4 regions of the Polymorphospora sp. A560 genome follow, and region 4 is predicted to be linked to each of the others. Evidence: riboswitches for the same ligand, from Rfam matches in the RefSeq annotation. Region 4 holds a riboswitch; each other region holds the start of a gene.
What was found. Region 4 has a riboswitch for cyclic di-AMP ahead of QCD66_RS02075 (coiled-coil domain-containing protein). Riboswitches for the same ligand answer to the same signal wherever they lie in the genome.
Positions count from the first base shown of each region.

Region 1: another riboswitch for cyclic di-AMP. It lies ahead of QCD66_RS18125 (C39 family peptidase); the one in region 4 lies ahead of QCD66_RS02075 (coiled-coil domain-containing protein).
Region 2: another riboswitch for cyclic di-AMP. It lies ahead of QCD66_RS06505 (NlpC/P60 family protein); the one in region 4 lies ahead of QCD66_RS02075 (coiled-coil domain-containing protein).
Region 3: another riboswitch for cyclic di-AMP. It lies ahead of QCD66_RS00355 (NlpC/P60 family protein); the one in region 4 lies ahead of QCD66_RS02075 (coiled-coil domain-containing protein).

Region 1 is NZ_CP122282.1:4,059,287-4,063,312, forward strand. Features, by position in the region: gene QCD66_RS18115 (peroxiredoxin) at 1-398, opposite strand, end outside; gene QCD66_RS18120 (SDR family NAD(P)-dependent oxidoreductase) at 506-1,243, shown strand; gene QCD66_RS18125 (C39 family peptidase) at 1,300-1,998, opposite strand; cyclic di-AMP (ydaO/yuaA leader) riboswitch at 2,388-2,527, opposite strand; gene QCD66_RS18130 (helix-turn-helix transcriptional regulator) at 2,940-3,383, shown strand; gene QCD66_RS18135 (VOC family protein) at 3,394-3,804, shown strand; gene QCD66_RS18140 (ATP-binding cassette domain-containing protein) at 3,950-4,026, shown strand, end outside.
Region 2 is NZ_CP122282.1:1,413,363-1,417,388, reverse strand. Features, by position in the region: gene QCD66_RS06515 (helix-turn-helix transcriptional regulator) at 1-610, shown strand, start outside; gene QCD66_RS06510 (DUF6232 family protein) at 678-1,181, opposite strand; cyclic di-AMP (ydaO/yuaA leader) riboswitch at 1,866-2,005, shown strand; gene QCD66_RS06505 (NlpC/P60 family protein) at 2,042-3,004, shown strand; gene QCD66_RS06500 (DNA-3-methyladenine glycosylase family protein) at 3,193-4,026, shown strand, end outside.
Region 3 is NZ_CP122282.1:79,750-83,775, forward strand. Features, by position in the region: gene QCD66_RS00350 (N-acetylmuramoyl-L-alanine amidase) at 1-1,758, opposite strand, end outside; cyclic di-AMP (ydaO/yuaA leader) riboswitch at 1,988-2,126, shown strand; gene QCD66_RS00355 (NlpC/P60 family protein) at 2,142-3,185, shown strand; gene dcd (dCTP deaminase) at 3,247-3,825, opposite strand; gene QCD66_RS00365 (pyridoxamine 5'-phosphate oxidase family protein) at 3,949-4,026, shown strand, end outside.
Region 4 is NZ_CP122282.1:442,427-446,452, forward strand. Features, by position in the region: gene QCD66_RS02065 (glycoside hydrolase family 19 protein) at 1-772, shown strand, start outside; gene QCD66_RS02070 (hypothetical protein) at 839-1,282, opposite strand; cyclic di-AMP (ydaO/yuaA leader) riboswitch at 1,560-1,691, shown strand; gene QCD66_RS02075 (coiled-coil domain-containing protein) at 1,696-2,733, shown strand; gene QCD66_RS02080 (glycoside hydrolase family 65 protein) at 2,787-4,026, opposite strand, start outside.

The sequences.
Region 1 (4,026 bases), 3.6 Mb from region 4:
GCCGCCAGCACCCGCCGATCCGTACCGACCACGAACGTCATCCGCCGCGTCGACAGCGCACCCAACGGCAACGCCCGCCGCACCCCGAACATCCGCGCCACCGACCCGTCGACGTCGGACAGCAGCGGATAACCGAACCCGTACCGGCCGGCGAACTCCCGCTGCCGCTCCACCGAATCCCGACTGACCCCCACCAACTTGGCCCCTACCTGCGAAAACTCGTCAGCCAGGTCCCGGAAATGACAGCTCTCCGCAGTACACCCCGGCGTCAGCGCCGCCGGATAGAAGAACACCACCACCGGCCCGTCCGCCAGCAGCACACTCAACCGCCGCGGCGTACCCGTCTCGTCCGGCAGTTCGAAGTCCTCGACCAGATCACCCTTGCCCAGACCGGCCACCACGCACCTCCACGTCGTCGACCGGCCCACCGTACGCCGGCCATCCACACCGGACGGCAGCGCGGTAGCGTCACCACCACGACCAGCCGAAAGAGGGGGAGTGGGCAGTGCCCGACACACCGGTAACCGTGGTAACCGGCGGCAGCCGCGGAATCGGCGCCGCCACCGTACGCCGGCTCGCCGCCGCCGGACACGACATCGCACTGTGCTACCGCGACGACACCGCCGCCGCCGAAACCGTCCTCGCCGACATCCACACCACCGGCCGACGCGGCATCGCCGTACGCGCCGACGTCACCGACCCCGACCAGGTCACCGACCTGTTCGACCAGACCGAGGCGAAACTGGGGACGGTCACCGGCCTGGTCAACAACGCCGGCGTCACCAGCCGCATCGGCCCACTCGTCGACCTCACCCCGCAAGACCTGCGCCACGTCATCGACGTCAACCTCGTCAGCGCCATCCTCTGCGCCCAACAGGCCGCCCGCCGCATGAACGCCGGCGGCGCCATCGTCAACGTCTCGTCCGCCGCCGCCACCCTCGGCTCACCCGGCGAATACATCCACTACGCCGCCGCCAAGGCCGGCGTCGACGCCCTCACCATCGGCCTGTCCAAAGAACTCGGCCCACGCGGCATCCGCGTCAACGGAGTCGCACCCGGCACCGTCTGGACCGACATCCACACCGTCTCCGGCGACCCCGACCGCCCCAACCGCATCGCCCGGCGCGCACCACTGGGCCGCGCCGGCGACGCACCCGAGATCGCCCACGCCATCGCCTGGCTGCTCAGCCCCGAGGCGTCGTACGCCACCGGCACCATCCTGCGCGTCGCCGGCGGACTCTGACCCACGAACAAGGGCCGGCCCACCAGGGCCGGCCCTTGTTCCGTACGTGTACCCGGTCAGTACGAGTAACCGCGCGACGCCATCCAGTGCGCCATCGTGATCGTGCTCATCCAGTAGCTCGCCGGACCGACACCACTGGGATCGGCGACCCGCACCTGCCGCCCCTCGTCGCCGTAACCGACGATCGTCACGTAGTGCCCACCGGGGAAGCTGCGCCAGAAGCCGTCGTTGTCCGTCGCCCCGCCGACGATGTTCGCCACCACCGGCCGCCCCTTGCCGACCGCCTCGACCACGTCCGCCTGCAGCCGGTCCATCTGCGCCGACGTCGCCTTCTGGCCGGGAATCTCCCGCACCCGGTAGGCGTCCCCGCCGACCACCTTGTTCAACACCCGCGCGATGTCGTGCGACGAGTTCGTCCCGGCGAACGTCGTACCCAGCTGCCCCGCCAGGTTGTCCTGGCTCGGCGTGTGCCCCTGCGCGCTCAGCGCGATACGGGTCGACGCCGGACCGCAGTAGTACGCGTTCGGCTGGTACTGGAAGTCGTACGACAGCGTCTTCTCCGCCGGCGCCTTCGGCGCGGCCTCCTTGGGTGCGGCCTCCTGCGGCGGCGCCGCCTGGGCCCGCTCCGGCGTCAGCGCCAACTGCACCACACCCGACTCGACCCCCGCGTTTGACTCCGCCCCGGTCGGGGTACCGGACGAAAGGCTGCCCGTCGTCGCGGCCACCGCCAGCACGGCGGCCGACGCCACGGCCACCGAACGGAAACGGTTGGGGATAACCCGACGGAACGGATTGTACGAACGAGAGTTTTCCACTTGAAGCTCCATTACCCGCCGACTGTCGTCGGCGTCCCAATCGAAAACGGCAGACGTCGACCAGACCGACGAATCGCGACCCACCCGGGACAGGACCCGCAAAACCGACGGCGGGCCGCAGACGGCACCGCCGCCACAACGGGAGACGCGAAACAGGAAAAGGACAGCCGGCAACGGCCGGCTCAGTCGATTCCGAACCGATCTGGTGTCGTGATCAGTGATCCGGCGTCAGCAAACAGCCAGGATCGTCGGTCCACGCGACAAACGGCCGCACGACAGGGAAATGGGGGATGTGCCAACCAGGCACGCTCGGTACCGCACGAACAGTCGTCTCCTTCCACAACCGCCTACCGGGTTAGCTGACGGATTCGGGCGGGAAAGGTCGCCCTACCGCAGGCATCGGCCCACGGATTCACCCCGATTGCTTGGGTCCCCGGCTCGTACGAATACGACTAAGCGGATCCGCTCCGGCGCCATCGGATGATGACCCAACAACCGGAACGGATTTCCCGACCGTACTGGCCGCCCTCCGCCGTGCCAAGACCCGGTTATCGCGCTGCGATCTATCGCACTCGCGTTCGCCGCACCCGGGCGAAGCCGGGCCGCAAGCGCCCAGCAAAGCCAAAACGGAACGGACGGTGTGTGCACCACCGAAACAACGGCGCCCCCGAGGCCCACCGTCGATACATCACCCGACCACGACGCCACCGAAAAGACGACCCCCATGCCCTCTCGGCCAAATCATCGGGTACGGGCAGCCAGGCCACCCGCCACGACACCAAAGGTGCCCCTGTGACGCCCGGCCACCAGTGGGAGAAAGCCGGCCGAACCACCCCGACCACGCTGGGCAACCCCACCACCGCCATGGCACCATCACGCACGTGACCAGCAACTCCGCCACGACGCAGCACCTGCGCGACCTCGCCCGCCTGCGCCGCGTCCGGGACCGGATCGACCGGGAGTACGCCCGGCCGCTGGACGTCGAGGCCCTCGCCCGCGGCGTGAACATGTCCGCCGGACACCTCAGCCGCCAGTTCCGGCTCGCCTACGGCGAGTCGCCCTACTCCTACCTGATGACCCGACGCATCGAACGCGCCATGGCCCTGCTCCGCCGCGGCGACCTCAGCGTCACCGAGGTCTGCTTCACCGTCGGCTGCGCCTCACTGGGCACCTTCAGCACCCGCTTCACCGAACTCGTCGGCGTCCCGCCCAGCGTCTACCGCCGCCAGGCCGGACACGCCACCGCGGGAATCCCGTCATGCGTCGCCAAACAGGTGACCAGACCGATCAGGAATCGAGAAGCAGCAGGCAACGGCCACAACTAGCGTGACCGGCATGGACATCACCATTCACCACACCTTCCTGCCGCAGACCGACCCCGACGCCGCCCTCGCCTTCTACCGCGACGCCCTCGGCTTCGAGGTCCGCAACGACGTCGGCTACAGCGGAATGCGCTGGATCACCGTCGGCCCCACCAACCAGCCCGGCACCTCCATCGTCCTGCACCCGCCGGCCGCCGACCCCGGCATCACCGACGACGAACGCCGCACCATCACCGAGATGATGGCCAAAGGCACCTACGCCAGCGTCGTCCTGGCCACCCACGACCTCGACAGCACCTTCGAACGCCTCCAGGCCAGCGACGCCGAGGTCGTCCAGGAGCCGACCCAGCAGCCGTACGGAATCCGCGACTGCGCCTTCCGCGACCCCGCCGGCAACATGGTCCGCATCCAGGAACTCGGCTGAACCCACGAAACGACCGATGACCGCCGACCCCCGCCCGGCGCCGCCACGACACCGAACACCGGCGCCGGGCGGGGGAGCGGGGAGACCGGCCCGCCACGCACCAGGCGACGCCGCACCGCGGCCCCGCCCGACAGATGGAGACACGATGAGCAAGGCCACGACGACGCAGCCGCCCGCGCCACACATCGCCGACAGCCACGACCTGATCCGCGTACACGGCGC
Region 2 (4,026 bases), 970 kb from region 4:
CCGGGCCTGGTGGTCGCGATACCGCGACGGGCTGCCGGCGCCGTACCTGTCGTACATCGGGCTCGAGGTCGAGGCGTCGAGCCTGCTGGTCTTCCAGTCGGTCGGGATTCCGGGGCTGTTGCAGACCGACGCGTACGCGCGGGCCAGCACCGTCGCCTCGTTGCGCTTCGCGGTGGAGCCGTTCGATCTCGACATCGTCGACGACGTACGGGCACGCCGCCGGCACGAGGTGCTGGACCGGGCCGACCCGCCGTCCATCGAGGTCGTACTCGACGAGTCGGTGCTGCACCGGCAGACCGGCGGGGCGCCCTGCCTGCGCGAGCAGTTGCGGCATCTCGTCGAGGCCGGCCGCAGGTCCAACATCACGATCCAGGTGCTGCCGTTCCAGGTGCCGGACTACGCGGTACGCGCCCCGTTCATCGTCGTCCGGTTCCCGGGTACGGGTGACACCGACGTGGTCTTCGTCGGCAGTCCACTGTCGCAGGACCTGACCGACACGTCGGACACGGTGGAGCCCTACGTGGCTGCCTTCCGGACCCTCCAGGGCATGTCGCTGGAGCCGGCGGCGTCGCTCGCGCGCATCGCGCGGATCGCCGACGACCTCGGCTGAGCCCGGGGTGGGCCGGACACGCGGACGCGGACGGATCCGGCAGGGATCCGTCCGCGTCGTGGTGCGGTCAGCGTACGGTCGGCCACTGGCCGGCGGCGGCCAGCGGGTCGGCGATGCCGCCGTACCGGGCGGCTTCCTTGGCCCGGAGCAACGCCCGGGAGACCTGTCCGTACACCCGTTCCTGGTCGGTGCTGAAGACCATGACCGCCCGGCCGCGGATGTCGGCCCACAGCTCGTACGGCCTGGGCCGCAGCCGGTATCCGACGGCGGCGGTCAGCATGGGCACCATGGCGGCGGCGCCGAGGGCCAGGTAGGTGGCGGGGCTGATGGTGTGGAGTTCGCGGACGAAGCCGAGGGTGACTCCGATTCCGGCGACCACCGCCGCGGTGACCAGCATCGACCGGACGATGAGTGGATCCCGTCGGCCACGCCCGGTCCGCAGGTTGGTCAACTCCCAGATCGGGTAGCGCCGTTTGCCGATCACGAACCACTCCGTCGTGATGTAGAGACCGGGCTGGCGGTAGATCGTGGCAGGTGTCCGGCGGGTTACCCATTCGGGCTTTCCGGACATGGCCTCTGTTGGGCGGGTGGGTTGGCGGGTAGCATTCACGAGATGCCTCCAAGGGCTCGTGACGCGGGTCGGCGACGCAGATCGAGAGCGACGTAGATCAAAATCGACGTAGATCAAAATCGCCAGTGTTCTGGGGTCGGCACGTGTCCCGAAAGATCCACATGCGGTTCGAAAGATCGGCATCTGATGGCAGTCAGGTGCCGATCGCCTTCTCGTTGCGGCGCCGGTTCCGCGAAACCTTTACGGCCTAACACCATTGTGTGGACCCGCGCGCCAAAAGAGAAGGGGGGCAATGTGCAACCTGGCACTTTTACAGGCGGCAGGTGGCCCCCTGGACACCCATAGCCACCACATTGCACACATTTGATCCGATTGATACCGCCAAGAGCGACAAATAGCCTCAAACAACAATCAATCTTGGCAAGATCGACTTTTGATCGCAGCGTCCGCCGCGCGGTCCATCCGCGATCCCGATCGAGCCGGCAATCGACGCAGCGCGCAGCGACAACAACGGACAGTAAGCACATCGCGCCCCGACCAGGCAACTTCGCTCCACATCACGCAGCCGCCCTCTTTCGGTTGATCCGGACCACGACTAGGTTGGAGCCGCTGGTCCGGTCGTCAGCCAACCCCCTCGGGAGGCGCCGGCCCGGCGCCGCCGAATCACCGGTCATCCATTGTCGACATCCGATCACGCTGCGCAGTCGACCGGACCGGTGAACCGGGAACCCACCGGCACCAAGGGGTGAATCCACGTTTCGTGGTAGGGCGATCTTCCCGCCCGAATCCGTCAGCTAACCCGGTAGGCGGCTGGATCACGTCGATCGGGCGTGACCCGGGGAAGAAAGGCTCTGCCTGTATTGTCGCCCGCCCGGATGCTGCTGCGCGCCGTCGTCCTGACCGGCATCACCATCGGCCTCGTCGTACCCGCCACGGGTGCCGCCGCCGAACCGTCGGTCAGCGAGCTGACGCAGCGGATCAACAAGTCGTCGACCGAGCTGGAGAAGGTCGTCGAGTCCTACAACAAACTCAACGAGGAGATCAAGGCAACCAAGGCGGCCAAGACCGCGGTGGAGGCCAAGCTCGGACCGCTGCAGGAGCAGTTGGCCCAGACCGAGGTCGAGGTCGGCACGATCGCCGCCCGGGCCTACAAGTCGGGCGGCCTGGACACCATCCAGGCGATCCTCACCGCGAGCGAGAACGGGTCGCTCGTCGACCGCCTGGGCACCCTGGAACAGCTCGCCCGCGAACGCCAGTCGCAGGTGAGCGGGTTCACCGCGACCCAGCGCGAATACCTGGACGAGCAGGCACGGCTCGACGCCACCCTGGCCCGCGAGACCGCCCAGGCCAAGGAACTCCAGGCCGGCAAGAAGAAGATCGAGGCCGACCTCAAGAAGCTGTACGAGATGCGGGAGCGGGCGTACGGCGCGGCCACCAACCCGGGCAGCTCCTACACCGGCAGCATCCCGGCGGTCTCCGGGCAGGCCGGTGTCGCGGTCCGGTTCGCGTACGGCGCGATCGGCAAGCCGTACGTGTGGGCGGCCTCCGGCCCGAACGGCTACGACTGCTCGGGTCTGACGCTGGCGGCGTGGCGGGCGGCCGGCAAGTCGCTGCCCCACAACGCGGCCATGCAGTGGGACCGGGTGGCGAAGATCAGCCGGAGCGCGCTCCAGCCAGGTGACCTGGTCTTCTACAGCAACCTCGGCCACGTGGGCATCTTCGTCGGCAGCGGCAAGGTGATCCACGCACCGACCTTCGGCGAGAGCGTCAAGATTTCCAGCGTCGACATGATGCCCCCGTACGGCTACGGCCGGGTGCGCTAGACCACTCCTGCCGCCCGGCGGCCCCGCCGTGCCAGTCGCACGCGGGGACCGTCGGGCGGTCCGGTGGCCGGATCGCGAACACCGCAAGATCGCCGTTTCGGCGCCGATAACGCAGTCGAGTGCACATTCGGCGCCGAAACGGCGATCTTGAACGGCGATTGTCGTAGGACCGCCCCATGCTGGCCGGCATGACAGACCTCCCTGCGGTCCATCGGACCGTTCTGCCTGCTCTGCCCCCGTTCTCGTTCGACCTGAGCCTGCGTGCCCTCGACGGCTTCGGCCCGGGCGCCGGCGACCATCGCCGCACCGACGACGCGGTCCGCAAGGCGTTGCTGCTCCCCGCTCCCGCCGGCCGTCCCGACCGGGCGGTCGTGGTCGAGGTCGCCGCGGCCGCCGGCCCGCCCGGTGTCACCCTGACCGTCTTCGCCGACATCCCGCTGGCGCCGGCCGACCTGTGCGCCGTCGAGCGGCTGGTCGCCCGCTGGTTCAGCCTGGCGGACGATCCGGCGCCGCTGCTGGCCGCCGCCGACACCGACCCGGCCATGGCCCCGCTGCTGCCGGTGCTTCGCGGCCTGCACCAGGTCCGGTTCGCGTCACTCGCCGAGGGCGCGGTCTACTTCACGCTCACCCAGCGCAGCACGCAGTGGTTCGCCGCGGCCCGCAAACGGCGCCTGATGGCCGACCTGGGCACGACCGTCCGGCTCGACGGCACCGCCTACACCGCGTTCCCTTCGCTGGCGACCATCGCCCGGCTGACCGACGACGAGCTGACCGGCTACACCGGCCACCGGCAGCGCACCGAGCGCCTGCGGGGCGTCGTCGAGGGGATCGCCGCCCTCGACGAGGAGTGGCTGCACACCGCCCCCTACGACGAGGTCCGCGCGGCCCTGCTCGGCGTCGCGGGCGTCGGCCCGTTCACCGCTCATTCGCTGCTGCTGCGGGTGCTCGGCCGGCCCGACGACGCACCGCTGGAGATGGCCCAGTTCGAGCTGGTCGCCCGGGCGGTCTACGGTGATCCGCCG
Region 3 (4,026 bases), 360 kb from region 4:
CTGGTAGGGCACCCCCGCCGGGTACGCCGCCGCCTCGGGGTAGGCACGGCCGTACAGCGGGATGGTGTCCTTGCCGGGCTTCGGGGTGGCGACCAGGCCGATCGACCACTTGCCGTTCGGCGCCGACGGCGGATTGTGGAACCACGCCTTCTGCCCGAGATACCAGATCGCCGTCCAGTCGCCGCGCCGCTCGGCGATCGCGTACGTCTGCCCTGCCGACGCCCGCGCTCCGTGGTCGGAGATGTGCATCGTGTTCGGCGTACCGTCGGGGCGCTTCGCCAGGTCGTTGACGAGCGGGGCGTCCGGGCTCGGCGCGCTGCGCAGGATCACCGACGACGAGCCGCGCGACGGGCACGGTACGCCCGCGACCTCGCAGCCGGTGAACGCCGGCCGGTTCGTCGCGAAGTCCGGGTCGATCGTGACCAGGCCGGTACGGTGCGTGCCGGTGCTCCAGAACGGCGCCTTCAGCAGGTCGAAGTAGTGCGACCAGTTCCAGTACGGGCCCGGGTCCCAGTGCATGCTGCCCATGTTGCTGGCGAGCGTGCCGGGCACGTTGTCGTGCCCGATGATGTGCTGCCGGTCGAGCGGGATGCCGAGCCGCAGCGCCAGGTGCCGCACCAGCTTGGCGGAGGTGCGGTACATCGCCTCGGTGTACCAGGTGCCCTGGGCGGCGAAGCCCTCGTGTTCCAGGCCGATCGCCTTGGCGTTGACGAACCAGTTGCCGGCGTGCCAGCCGACGTCCTTGGCCTTCAGGTGCTGGGCGATGTGCCCGTCGACCGAGCGCAGCGTGTAGTGCCAGCTCACCCAGTTCTTGTCCTGGGCCAGCCGGGTCGTGCCGGCGAAGTAGCCCTCGGCGTCGTGGATGACGATGTACTCGATCTTCTGCTGGGCCGGGCGGTTGCCCTTGTCGTGGTTGCCGTAGCTGGTCGGGACCGTTCCGTCGCCGCGCAGTTCGTACGGCGCCGGCAGCCACTCGCAGGAGATGTCGTCCGGGCACTCCAGCCCGTCCGGGCGGGCCAGCTTGCGCAGGCCGAGCCGGTCCAGCCAGGACGTCGCCGGGGTGAGGCCGGCGTGCCGGGCCAGACTGACCTGGTGGCCGTCGTCGGTCCGCCGGGTCGCGCCGGTACGGATCGTCGAGTAGACCTCGTCGGCGAAGGCGGCCGCCGCGTCACGGGTGTCGGCGCCGGAGTAGCGCGCGACCGCGCCGTACCAGTCGGCCGGGTCGCTGCCGGCACCCTGCGGGGCACCCAGTTCCCGCTGGTACGCGGCGAGCAGCGCGGCGCCGCCGCGGATGTTGACCACCGGGTCGGTACGCAGCGCCTCGGCTCCGGCCCCGGTCAGTCCGGCGGCGGTGCCGAGGGTACGCAGCGCCGCCTCGTCCGGCGGGTTCGGCGCGGGGTGTTCGAGTTCGATCGCCTCGCGGGAGGTGTCGCCGCGCGGGTCCTCGTGGGTGCCGTGGTGACCGGGTACCGGCAGGCTCGCCACGTGCGCGGCGTCGGTGAGGTGCATCGGGCCGTACCCGCCGCTCGTGCTCGGCGTGCCGGCGTTGGTGTCCCAGCGCGACTGCAGGTACGACACGCCGAGCAGGATGCTCTCCGGTACGCCGTACTCGGCGGACGCGGCGGCGTACTGCTGCTGTCTGGTATCGGTCGGGGCTGGCACGGCGGGTGCCGGGCTGACCGGCACGAGCGTCGCGGCGCCGACGACCGCGACGCTGAGCAGGATCCGCCTGCCCGTCGGCTTGGTGAGACGCTGCATCGAACCTCCAGTCGGATTGATCTATGTCGTCACCTTCGTCCGTGTGGCCGCTCCCGTCAATGGATTCCGGACGATGTCTGCGTACTGTAGGAAACTTTCATGCCTGACTGACTGCGACAGGCTTGACACGCAACGGATTTCACAGGTCCGGTGGTTGCGCATTGATAACGACGCTGCCTAATGTGATGAACCGTCGAGCGGGATCCGGCCATCCACCAGGGATGGCGTCGACTCGACACCGCCGAGTCACAACAAGGTCGTGAGCCGGGGACCCAGAAGTAACCGGGGTGAATCCGCAGACTTGCGGTAGGGCGCAACTCTCCCGCCCGAACCCGTCAGCTAACCCGGTAGGCGGTCCGTAAGGAGAAGGAGCACCGACCCCGGTGGCTGATCATGCACCGTGGCGCCGACTCTTCCGGCCGGCGACCGCCGGCCGACCGCCGGCCCTGCCACGTCTCCGCCGGTTGACCAGGACAACCGTCTTCGTCGCCGTCGCCAGTGTCGCCATCGTCCTCTTCGGAGCGGTACCCGCCCAGGCCGAGCCGACCGTCGCCGAGATCGAAGCCCAGATCGACAAGTCGTGGAGCCAGCTCGAGCCGGTGATCGAGCAACACAACGCCACCCGCGAGCAACTGGCGACGAAGAAGAAGCAGGCCGACGCCCTCGCCGCGAAGATCGCCCCGCTTCAGCTCCAGGTCGACCTGGCCATGGAACGCGTCGGTCAGTTCGCGACCCGCGCCTACAAGGGCGGCAACACGTCGGCGTTGAACTCGATTCTCACCAACGGCTCGCCGCAGACCCTCGCCGACCAGCTAGAACTGCTCGACCAGTTCGCCCGCCGGCAGGCCCGCGACATCCAGAGCGTGGTCGACCTCAAGGCGCAGTACACGGCGCAGAAGGGCCCGCTCGACACCCTCGTCGCCCAGCTCACCACGACCGAGGCCGAGCTGGCAGCCAAGACCAAGCAGATCAACGCGGACATCAAGAAGCTCCAGGAGCTGCGGCTCAAGGCGTACGGCACCTCCGGCGGCCTCGGCTCGCTGCGTCCGGCGCCCTGTCCGGCGACGTACCCGGGTGGGCCGGCCAGCACGGTCGCGAAGTTCGCCTGCTCCCAGATCGGCAAGCCCTACGTCTGGGGCGCCTCCGGGCCGAACGGCTACGACTGCTCCGGTCTGATGCTCGCCGCCTGGGGCAAGGTCGGCGTACGACTGCCGCACAACGCCGCCGCCCAGCGCCGGACGATGCCCTCGATCAGCCGCTCCGAGCTGCGCCCCGGTGACTTCGTCTTCTACAACTCCGACCTCAGCCACGTCGGCATGTACGTCGGCAACGGCTGGCTGGTGCACGCCTCCCAGGCCGGCGTACCGGTCCTGATGAAGCGCTACGACAACGGCACGATCCACAGCTTCGGCCGCCCCAGGATGTGACGGCGAGGCCAAAAGGGGCGGCTCCCTCGACGGGAGGCGCCCCTTTTGCTGTCTTCGTGCCTCAGCGGACCGGCCAGGTCCGCCAGTTCTGCCACGAGCGGCTCGGCGTCGGTCCACGCTGCCCCTGGTAGCGCGAACCGTAGACCGCCGACCCGTACGGGTGCTCGGCCGGCGACGACAGCCGGAAGATGCAGAGTTGGCCGATCTTCATCCCCGGCCAGAGCGTGATCGGCAGGTTGGCCACGTTGGACAGCTCCAGCGTCACGTGCCCGGAGAAGCCCGGATCGATGAAGCCGGCCGTCGAATGCGTCAGCAGGCCGAGCCGGCCGAGGCTCGACTTGCCCTCCAACCGTCCGGCGAGCTGGTCGCCGAGGGAGATCACCTCGAGCGTCGACGCGAGCACGAACTCGCCCGGATGCAGCACGAACGGCTCCCCGTCCGGTACCTCGACAGCCGAGGTCAGGTCATCCTGCTGCACCGACGGGTCGATGTGCGTGTAGAGGTGGTTGTTGAACACCCGGAAGAGCCGGTCGAGCCGTACGTCGATACTCGACGGCTGGACCAGCGCCGGATCGAACGGCTCCAGCGCCAGGGCGCCCGCCTTGATCTCACTGACGAGGTCGCGGTCGGAGAGCAGCATCGTCACACCATAGCGAGCCGGTCTGGGTGGGTCGGCGGCCCGCCCCGCCGGTTCGGGCAGATTGTGCTGGTCAGATCCGCGGTTCGTTACCCGTGTCGTACAGATGTTCGATAGAATTCCGGTATGGCTACCTGGACCGAGTTCGCCGCCGACGAGCCCCGACTCGCCGAAGCGATCCGTTCGCTGATGCACCAGTACGGC
Region 4 (4,026 bases):
GTACCCGGCCGGCTCGATCGTCCGCTACACCAACGGCCAGTACTACCGGGCCAAGCACGAGAATCCCGGGTACGACCCGATCATCAGCACCTGGTACTGGGAGCCCTACTCCTGCGGCGGGCAGCCGCCCACCACCCCGCCGGGCGGCAACACCGGCTTCGTGGTCAGCCAGGCGCAGTTCAACCAGATGTTCCCGAGCCGGAACGGCTTCTACACCTACAGCGGGCTGACCGCCGCGCTGAGCGCGTACCCGGGCTTCGCCAAGACCGGTGACGAGACCACCCGGCGGCGCGAGGCGGCGGCCTTCCTGGCCAACGTCAACCATGAGACCGGCGGGCTGGTCCACATCGTCGAGCAGAACCAGGCCAACTACCCGCACTACTGCGACACCAGCCAGCCGTACGGCTGCCCGGCCGGCCAGGCCGCCTACTACGGCCGCGGCCCCGTGCAGTTGAGCTGGAACTTCAACTACAAGGCGGCCGGCGACGCGCTTGGCCTGCCGCTGCTCACCAACCCGTGGCTGGTGCAGAACGACGCGGCCGTGGCCTGGAAGACGGCGCTGTGGTACTGGAACACCCAGTCGGGTCCGGGCACGATGACCCCGCACCACGCGATGGTCAACGGGATCGGTTTCGGTGAGACGATCCGCAGCATCAACGGCGCGCTGGAGTGCAACGGCCGCAACCCGGCCACGGTGCAGAGTCGGGTGAACGCCTACCAGCGGTTCGTCCAGATCCTCGGCACCACGCCCGGCAACAACCTCTACTGCTGAGACCGCGCGGGCCGGCGGCGGACAGGTCCGCCGCCGGCCCGCGATCCGGTGGGTGCCGGGCTCCGGTCAGCGTCCGCCGCGTCCCGGCCCCGGCCCGAACCCGCCGCCCTTGCCCCCGAACACGCCGGCCTCGGCGCCCGCGATGATCGCGTCGGCCTGCTCCCGGGTCAGCTTGCCTTCCTCGACCGCCGCGTCGAGCCGCTCCTTGAGCTTCGCCTGCCGCTCCTGCTCGGCCCCGGTGCGCAGGTCACCCTGCACCTTCTCCAGCGCGGCGCTGACCTTCTCCACGTCGACGCCGAGTTCGGCGGCCAGCCCCTCGGCGAGCTGCCGGTTGTGCTCGGCCCGCCGTTCCTCGTGCTGCTCCGTCCGGGACGGCGCGCTGGAGGACGACGTCGACGGCGCGGGTGTCGGATCCTCGGCGAGGGCCACGGTCGGTACGGCCACCGCCAGAGCGAGCACCCCGGCCGCACCGAGGCCGACGAGTGCCGCCTTCCTGGGGACGATCTGCATGATCACTTTCCTCCGATTGGTAACGGTTGGACGGTTTACCGGGATTCACCATGAGTCGTGCCGCTGGGCGCCGGCCATGTGGAACCTGTCAGCAAGCTGGCAAGTCACCGCCCGGCAGCCGCCGGCGGCCGGCTCGACCGACCAACAGACATCACCGAAAGTCGTTGTCCTGTAACGCATCCGCCCTGGTAGTGGCTCGGTGGTTCCGGAGCGACGGACCCGAACCATCCGGTAGGCTGGCCCGCGGTCTCCGCCCGGCGGCGCCCATCGGCGCCGGTGGTGACCGCCGCCCAATCGCCGCGAGGCGAGCCGGGGAACCAGGTGTCCCGGGGTGAATCCGCGCCAGCGGTAGGGATCCTTCCGTCCCGAACCCGTCAGCTAACCCGGTCGGCGGCAGATGGGAGGAACGGTAGATGACGTCATTCCAGCGTCGGCGGCAGTCGCTGCCCGTCACGCTCGTGACCGCCGTAGCCGTGCTCATCGGCTTGGCGGTCGCCCCCGGCACGGCACACGCCGAGCCAACTTCCGCACCGACGACGCCCGGCGACGAGGGTGAGAACCCGTTGCTGCGCGACGTGATGGAAGCCACCAGCCGTGGCTACGTCGAGGCGAAGACGGCGGTCGACAACTCACGCAAGCGCCAGCTGCAGCTCACCCTCGAACTGCAGAAGGTCGAAAAGCAGATCGAGATGCTCCAGCCCGAGATCGGCCAGGTGGCGGCCAACGCCTACCGGATGGGCCGCATCGGGCCGATGATGATGCTGCTCAACAGCGCGTCGCCCGAGGACTTCCTCGACCGCGCCGAGAGCCTCGACGCCCTCGCCCAGCACGACAACCGGAAGATGCGCGAACTCAACGCCGCGCTCGACCAGGCCAACCGGGCCAAGGCCGCGATCGACCAGGCCGTCACCGAGGAGCAGCAGCAACTCGAGGTCATGGCGAAGAAAAAGGCCGAGACCGAGAAGGCGCTCCGGCTGGCCGGCGGCGCCTCGACCGGCGGGTTCGTCAACGCGACCTCGCCGATCGCCGCGCAGGCCCCGCGCAACCGCGATGGATCGTGGCCGGCACAGTCGTGCAACCAGAACGACCCGACGACCTCGGGATGCATCACCGCGCGTACCCTGCACGCGCTCAAGGAGACCCAGAAGGCCGGGTTCAACTGGTACGTCTCCTGCTACCGCCCCGGTGGGCCGTACGAGCACCCCAAGGGACGCGCCTGCGACTTCTCTTCCCAGAAGAAGGGCTTCGGCGGCGTCGCGCAGGGTGAGAACAGGTTGTACGGCAACAACCTGGCCGCGTTCCTGGTCCGCAACGCCGACCGGCTCGGCATCCTCTACGTCATCTGGTTCAAACAGGTCTGGCTACCGGCGATCGGCTGGAAGTCGTACAGCGGCGCCTACGGCGACCCGAACACCGACCACACGAACCACGTGCACCTGTCCCTGCTGTAGGGACACTCACGCCGGAGCCGGGTCGCCTGCGCGACCCGGCTCCGGCGTATCCGTCACAGCTCGCCCAGCGCCGACCGGCGGGCCGGGGCACGCCCCGGCGGCTGGCGGGGCGGCGGCCCCGCCGGCGGAGCCGCCGGGATCGGCAGGGTCACCGGATCGTCACAGGTCACCGTGACCTCCTCACCGTGGTGCCGCAACTCCAGCCGGGTGTCGTCGTCGCCGTCCCGCAGCGCGTACGTCACCTCGTGCGGCCGCACGTCGACCCGCAGCCGCCGGCCGTGCCACATCAACGAGAACTCCAGCCGGCCGATCCGGCTCGGCAGCCGGGGCGCGAACGACAACCGGCCGTCGTGGTCACGCATCCCGCCGAGCCCGGCCACCAGCGCGATCCACGCCCCCGCCAGCGACGCCACATGCACCCCGTCGCGGGTGTTCTGGTGGATGTCGTGCAGATCCATCAGGGCGGCCTCGCCCAGATAGTCGTGGGCGAGTTCGAGATGGCCCGTCTCGGCGGCCAGCACCGACTGGGTGCACGCCGACAGCGACGAGTCGCGAACCGTACGACGCTCGTAGTAGACGAAGTTGCGCGCCTTCTCCTCGGCGGTGAACGCGTCGCCGCGCAGGTGCATCGCCATCACCAGGTCGGCCTGCTTGACCACCTGCTTGCGGTAGAGGTCGAAGTACGGGTGGTTGAGCAGCAGCGGGTACTTGTCCGGCGGGGTCGCGGCGAAGTCCCACTCCTGGTAGCGGGTGAAGCCCTCCACCTGCGGGTGCACGCCCAGCTCCTCGTCGTACGGCACGTACATCGACCCGGCCGCGTCCCGCCACGCGGCGGTCTCCTCGTCGTCGACGCCGAGCCGCCACGCCTCCTCGCTGTGCCGCTGCACCGCCTCCGCGGCGGCCAGCAGGTTCCGCTGCGCCATCAGGTTCGTGTAGACGTTGTCGTCCTTCACCGCCGTGTACTCGTCCGGCCCGGTGACCCCGTCGATGTGGAACCGGCCGTGCCGGTCGTGGTGGCCCAGCGACCGCCACAACCGCGCCGTCTCCACCAGCAGCTCCAGGCCGATCTCGCGCTCGAACTCGGTGTCCCCGGTCGCCTGCACGTAGCGGCGGACGGCGTCGGCGATGTCGGCGCCGATGTGGAAGCCGGCGGTGCCCGCCGGCCAGTACGCCGAACACTCGTGGCCCCGGATCGTCCGCCACGGGAACGCCGCCCCGTGCAGGTCGAGGGTCCGGGCCCGGTCCCGGGCCAGGTCCAGGGTGGCGTGCCGCCAGCGCAGGGCGTGCGCCACC